DNA from 3 places in the Sphingomonas sp. Leaf28 genome. Region 2 is predicted to be linked to each of the others. Evidence: predicted binding sites of a transcription regulator. Region 2 holds the regulator's gene; each other region holds the start of a gene.
What was found. Region 2 encodes LexA, which represses DNA repair genes until DNA is damaged. Its sites were predicted from a motif close to GTTCCNCNCTTGTTCT; they were not measured.
Positions count from the first base shown of each region.

Region 1: a site for LexA is predicted at 870-885, ahead of ASE79_RS01010 (ATP-dependent helicase). Genes of this name have one in related genera too.
Region 3: a site for LexA is predicted at 874-889, ahead of uvrA (excinuclease ABC subunit UvrA). Genes of this name have one in related genera too.

Region 1 is NZ_LMKX01000001.1:211,841-214,103, reverse strand. Features, by position in the region: gene ASE79_RS01010 (ATP-dependent helicase) at 1-866, opposite strand, end outside; gene ASE79_RS01005 (UrcA family protein) at 1,076-1,405, shown strand; gene ASE79_RS01000 (inorganic phosphate transporter) at 1,653-2,263, shown strand, end outside.
Region 2 is NZ_LMKX01000009.1:408,762-411,024, forward strand. Features, by position in the region: gene ASE79_RS15110 (ComEC/Rec2 family competence protein) at 1-764, shown strand, start outside; gene lexA (transcriptional repressor LexA) at 755-1,438, opposite strand; gene ASE79_RS15120 (molybdopterin molybdotransferase MoeA) at 1,507-2,263, opposite strand, start outside.
Region 3 is NZ_LMKX01000008.1:331,539-333,801, reverse strand. Features, by position in the region: gene uvrA (excinuclease ABC subunit UvrA) at 1-863, opposite strand, end outside; gene ASE79_RS11970 (hypothetical protein) at 1,051-1,557, shown strand; gene ASE79_RS11965 (GGDEF domain-containing protein) at 1,724-2,263, opposite strand, start outside.

The sequences.
Region 1 (2,263 bases), on a different contig from region 2:
ACTTTCGCGCCCGGAAAGTCGCGCTCGAACTTCAGGATATTCTCGACTTGCGCGCCGCGCCACGAATAGATCGACTGGTCGTCGTCGCCGACGCAGGCGATGTTCTTGCGCTCCTGCGCGAGCAGCCGCAGCCAGAGATATTGCGACGAGTTGGTGTCCTGATACTCGTCGACCATGATGTATTTGAAGCGCTGCTGATACTGCGCGAGCACGTCGCGGTGCGTCTTCAGGATGACGAGCATGTGGAGCAGCAGGTCGCCGAAGTCGCATGCGTTAAGCGCGCGCAGCCGGGTCTGATATTGCTCGTAGAGTTCGCCGCCGCGGCCGTTGGCGTAGCGCTCGCTCTCGCCCGCATCGATATCGGCGGGGACGAGGCCCTTGTTCTTCCACTGGTCGATCAGCCCGGCAAGGCTGCGCGTCGGGAAACGCTTCTCGTCGATGTCCGCGGCGAGGATGAGTTGCTTGAGCAACCGCAGCTGGTCGTCGGTATCGAGGATGGTAAAGTTCGATTGCAGCCCGACGAGCTCGGCATGGCGGCGCAGCATCTTGGCGGCGATCGCGTGGAAGGTGCCGAGCCACGGCATCCCCTCGACCGCGTCGCCGACGAGTCGCCCGACCCGCTCGCGCATCTCGCGCGCGGCCTTGTTGGTGAAGGTGACCGAGAGAATCTCCGACGGCCAGGCCTTCTTGGTGAAGATCAGGTGTGCGAGTCGCGCGGTCAGCGCCGCGGTCTTGCCGGTGCCTGCGCCGGCGATGATCAGGACGGGTCCGTCGGTTGTCAGCACCGCCTCGCGCTGCGGCGGATTGAGGCCGCGGAGATAGGGGGGCTCGGCTTGCGGCGCGGACGTTTGGGCGATCTGGTTCACCGGTGAACAGGTAGGGAACGGGGCGCGGTGGGGCAACCTTTGAAACGTCGCCGAACCGTCGCGTGGGCGTCATGATCCGCGACTAGGGGATGCGCAGCGACGTGGTTCGTCGTCGGAGACTCCGCACGCAGAACGGCGTCCCGATGCGCAAGCGCCGTCGCCCGCAGGCCGATGCCTGCGGACCGCAGGACCAAACGAGGACCATCATCATGAAGATTTTCATCAGCGTCGCTTCGGCGGCGATCGTCGGCGCGTGCCTGTTCTCGACGGCCGCATCGGCCAGTTCCGTGCGTGAGCCCGTGTCCGTGCGCGTCTCGCATGCGGGGCTCGACCTGACCAGCGCCGCGGGGCGGACCCTGTTCCAGCGCCGGCTGCAATCGGCGATCGCCAGGGCGTGTGAGCCGCGCACGAGCGGTCTCGATGCGTTCGCCGACGCGCATCGCTGCCGCCAGGAGATGACCGCCGATGCCAGCGTCAAGATGGCCGCCCTGCTGCGTCGCGACGGCACGCAGCTGGCCAGCATCAACGCGACGCGCTGACCTGTCGCGCTAGCCACGAAGGTCGGCTTCGACCGACCCTCGCCCGCAAGGGGGGGGTGGCTGGCGCTTGCCAGACGGAGGGGGAGGGGAGCGTAACCTCGGTTGCGTGTCCGCCCCCTCCGTCGCCTTCGGCGCCACCTCCCCCTGGCGGGGAAGGATCGTTATGCGGGCGTCCCGAATCAGGCGTGTCGATCGCTTGATTTACATCTGTCATAAGATTGTCATCGTAAGGGCCGACTGCACCTCCATGGCTACTTCCACATTTGCACCCGACGCGCTGACGGCTGATCCGAGTGCTATCGCCTCGGCACCGCGTACTGGCCCCAAGCTCGATCACGCGCTGCACCCGGCGGGGCGGTGGATATTCCTCGCCGTGCTGATCGGCGGGCTGGCCTATGCGGGCTTCAGCATCGCGTTCGATACCGCGCAGGTCGGCGAGAGCCTGGCGGGCGGCGCGTTCGCGTTCCTCGCGCTCGCGCTGCTGATCGCGCTCGGGTTCGAGTTCGTGAACGGCTTCCACGATACCGCCAACGCGGTGGCGACCGTCATCTACACGCATTCGATGCCCGCGCCGCTCGCGGTGGTGTGGTCGGGGTTCTTTAACTTCCTCGGCGTGATGCTGTCGTCGGGTGCAGTGGCGTATTCGATCGTCACGCTGTTGCCGGTCGACCTGATCCTCAACGTCGGCAGCGTCGGCGGGTTCGCGATGATCTTCGCGCTGCTGCTCGCGGCGATCGTGTGGAACCTCGCGACCTGGGCGGTCGGTCTGCCGAATTCGTCGAGCCATGCGCTGATCGGCTCGATCCTCGGCGTCGGCCTCGCCAACCAGCTCATCCGCGGCGGCGCGGACGGGACGTC
Region 2 (2,263 bases):
ATGTCGGGGGGATGGGCGCACCGGTCTGGTGGCTGGTGCAGACGTCGCTCGACGCGCTGTTGTGGCTTGCGCACCGCGTGGCCGATGCGCCGGGGTCGGTGCGGGCCTTGCCGGCGATGCCGAGTGCGGCGTTTGCGTTGATGGTCGTTGGCGGGATCTGGATTGCGTTGTGGCGGACGCGGTGGCGGCGGCTCGGCGCTCTGCCGTTGGCGGTGGGGGCGATCTGGGCGCTGACGACACCGCCGCCGGACATTCTGGTGACGGGAGACGGGCGGCATGTCGCGGTGCGGACGGCGGCGGGACTGGCGATGTTGCGGGACCGGGCGGGGGATTATACGCGCGCCACGCTCGCCGAAAATGGCGGGGTCGACGGCGAACCGTTGTTCCTGGCCGACCAGCCCGATGCGCGGTGCAGTCGGGATCTATGCGTGACCGATATCGCGGGGGGCGGGCGGACGTGGCGGGTTCTTGCGACGCGGAGCGCGTATATGGTGCCGATCGACCAGTTGCTCGCCGCGTGCCGGACCGCCGATATCGTCGTCAGCGAGCGGAGCTTGCCGAGTCGCTGTACGCCGCGATGGTTGCGGCTCGACCGAAATATGCTGCGGCGGACCGGCGGGGTGGCGGTGACGTTGGGGTCTGGTCGGGTCGAGACCATCCTGTCGCCGGGCGACCGTCATCCCTGGCGCGATCCGCCGAGGCTCGACGCCGGACCTGGGCAGGCCCGGCGTTTTAACCCGGCGGCGTACCGGTTTCAGTCGTAGCGGCGCAGGATGCCCGACAGCTTGCCCTGAACGCGGACTTGCGCCGGCGCATAGCGCTGAGGGTCGTAGGCGCGGTTGGCCGGATCGAGACGGACCATTGCGCCTTCGCGGCGGAAGAACTTGAGCGTGGCTTCGCTGTCCTCGATCAACGCGACGACGATCTCGCCATCGCGGGCGATATCGGTGCGGCGGATGAGCGCGTAGTCGCCGTCGAGGATGCCGGCTTCGACCATCGAATCACCCGACACCTCGAGCGCGTAATGTTCGCCGGTGCCCAGCAACGCGGCGGGGACGGCGAGCATCGTGCTACCTTCGAATGCCTCGATCGGAACGCCCGCGGCGATGCGACCGTGGAGCGGGATCTCGATGACGTCGTTGGCGGGCTGCGGCGTGGCGGCAGCGGGCGCCGCCTTCACGTTCGACGACTTAGCGGCGACCTTCTTTTCAGGCTTTTCCGGACGCTCCGGCATCCGCAGCACTTCGAGTGCGCGCGCGCGGTTCGGCAGGCGGCGGATGAAGTTGCGCTCCTCGAGCGCGCTGATCAGACGGTGGACGCCCGACTTGGATTTCAGGTCGAGCGCGTCCTTCATTTCCTCGAACGACGGCGACACACCGGTATCGTTGAGGCGATCATTGATGAAGCAGACGAGTTCGTGCTGCTTGCGCGTGAGCATGGCGGTTCTCCGTCCGGAACAGACGAGGAACTTCTATGGAACATAGTTGACCCCGTCAAGCGCCCGCATCACGCAATGACGAGGATTTCCGCCGATTCGCCCGCTTTTGCCACCGGTGCGCTGCCGGGGCGCACGATCAGGCAGGTCGAGCGGGCGAGCGTCAGCAGCATCGAGCTGTCCTGGATCGTCGACGCATAGGCCTTGCCGTCGCGCAGTTCGGCACGGAGATAATCGGTCCGCGCGTTGTTGGCCGGCAGGTCTTCGCCGAGCAGCGCATGCGTCGCTTGCGGTAGCGGATCGCTTGCGCCGGCCATGTGCGCGACGACGGGTTTCACGAACAGGATTGCGGTGACGAACGCGGAGACCGGATTGCCGGGAAGCCCGAGGACCATCATGTCGCCGATCCTGCCGGCCATCATCGGCTTGCCGGGGCGCAGCGCGATCCGCCAGAAATCGATCGTTCCGCCCGCTGCCTCGATCGCCGGGCGGACGAGGTCGTGATCGCCGACCGACGCGCCGCCGGTGGTGACGAGGAGGTCGGCCTGAACGCTCGCGAAGGCGTCGCGCAGGACGTCGAGATTGTCGGGCAGGATGCCGAGATCGATGACGTCGACGGGCATGTCGGCGAGCATCGCGGCGAGCATGATGCCGTTCGATTCGGGGAGCGCGACGCCATCGGTGGTCGAGCCCGGCGGGACGAGTTCGTCACCGGTGGCGGCGACCGCGACGCGGACTCGGCGGTTGACCGTGACGCTGCCATGGCCGCCGGTCGCGGCGACGGCGATGCGCGCGGGGCTGAGGCGCTGGCCTGCCGCGATCAGACGC
Region 3 (2,263 bases), on a different contig from region 2:
GGGGCGTTGAACGAGAACAGGCGCGGCTCGATCTCGGAGATGGTGAAGCCGCTGACCGGGCAGGCGAACTTCTCGCTGAAGACGATGCGGCCGTCGGGGGCGTTGCTGCCGAGGATTTCGGACTTGGGGGTGTGCGGCTCGACCGGGTCGGCGGGGTCGACATAGGCGAGGCCTTCAGCGAGCTTCAGCGCGGTTTCGAAGCTCTCGGCCAGGCGCGTGGCGATCTCGCCGCCGACGACGAGGCGGTCGACGACGACCTCGATGTCGTGCTTGTACTTCTTGTCGAGCGCGGGCGCCTCGTCGATGTCGTGGATCGTGCCGTCGATGCGGACGCGGGTGAAGCCCGCCTTCTGCCACTCGGCGAGTTCCTTGCGATACTCGCCCTTGCGACCGCGGACGACGGGGGCGAGCAGGTACAGCCGCGTGCCCTCAGGGAGCGCCATCACGCGGTCGACCATCTGGCTGACGGTCTGCGCCGCGATCGGCTCGCCGGTCGCGGGCGAGTACGGGATGCCGACGCGCGCCCAGAGCAGGCGCATATAGTCGTAGATCTCGGTGACGGTCGCGACGGTCGAGCGCGGGTTGCGCGACGTCGTCTTCTGCTCGATCGAGATGGCGGGGCTGAGGCCTTCGATGTGGTCGACATCGGGCTTCTGCATCAGTTCGAGGAACTGGCGCGCATAGGCGCTGAGCGACTCGACGTAGCGGCGCTGGCCCTCGGCATAGATGGTGTCGAACGCGAGGCTCGACTTGCCCGAGCCCGACAGCCCGGTGATCACCGTCAGCGTGTCGCGGGGGATGTCGATGTCGACGTCCTTGAGGTTGTGCTCGCGCGCGCCGCGTACGGAAATCTTGGTCAGCATAAGTCGGTCTGTTCCATATTTGTTCGTGTGCGGCAAGCTGTGTTCGCGCGCAGCGACGCCTGTACGGCGCCATTCGATCGGGTGCTGAGATGGGTAACGTCGGCGGCCGGCGAAAGGGGGCATTGTCGTGGGTCAGCGCGATACTTACATGGTGTATTGGATATACAATACAGCTTTGGAGGCCGGCATGGGCAAGAAGAAGGACGAGCGAAAGCGGCGCGAACGCGAGGCCGAGCGGACCGCGCAGGCCACAGGCGGCGAGCACACGCATGACTCGCACAAGCATGGGAAGCACAAGCATGGTGGCGCTGCTCCGTTCGCGGGGATTGCGGCAGCGTTGACACGGCAGATGGGAACGCCGGCCGGGCGGCAGGTGATCGCGGCCGGGCTGATGATGGCGGCCAACGCGATTACCGCGAAGGACGCGCGTGGCGCCGCGCCACGTCCGCCCGAGCCGCCAAAGCCTGGGGCGACGCCGGAGTCGTCCGCGCCGCCGGAGTCGCCGTCGGAGTCGCGCGAGTCTGCGGCGACCGGGACCGGGCCCTTTGCCGGCGGCACCGCCACCCCGCCGAAAAGCGACGCCCCCGCGCTGCCGCCCGAATTGTCCAAGGTGATCGACTCGGTCGCTGCGGGTATCGAGCGCTTCGCCGCGGGCTTTGCCAAGCCCGCCAAGCCGGACTCGCCGAAAGCCTGATCGGAGTTGAATCCTCCCCCGCTAGGGGGAGGTGGCGCCGTTAGGCGACGGAGGGGGAGGACGCGCAACATAGGCCGTCGCATACCGCCCCCTCCGTCAGGCTGGCGCCTGCCACCTCCCCCTGGCGGGGGAGGATCGTTGGGCTCGGGAGTGGCGCGCGGCCTTGTCAGGCGACCTTGGCGAGGAGCCTTGGTGCGCGACAGTCGCTCTTGACGGCGTACATCGCGTGGTCGGCACGCGCGATGAGCGTGGCGAGCGGCGTGGTGGCGGCGTCCTCGATGAGGCCAACGCTGATGCTGGGGGCGATGCCGATCGGGACGTGATGCGTCATGGTCTGCGCGAACGCGGTCGCCATGCGGGTGCCGAGTGCGCTGGCCTGCTCGACGGGAATGCCGGGGAGCAGGCAGACGAACTCGTCGCCGCCCCAGCGGGCGAGATGGCCGTGCGTACCGAGGACGTCGCGGACGATGTCGGCGAGCATGCGCAGCGCGGCGTCGCCCGCGGCATGGCCCTGCGTGTCGTTGAGCATCTTGAAGCGATCGACGTCGATCATCATCACCGACACGCGCCCGCTGTCGGCGAGCGTGCGCGCGACGCGGTCTAGGCCGGCGCGGTTGAGCGCGCCGGTGAGCCAGTCGCGCTCCATCTGGTCGAGCAGTGCGTTCTGGCCACGCTCCGCCTGGAGGATCAGCAGCGAGAAGGCGCG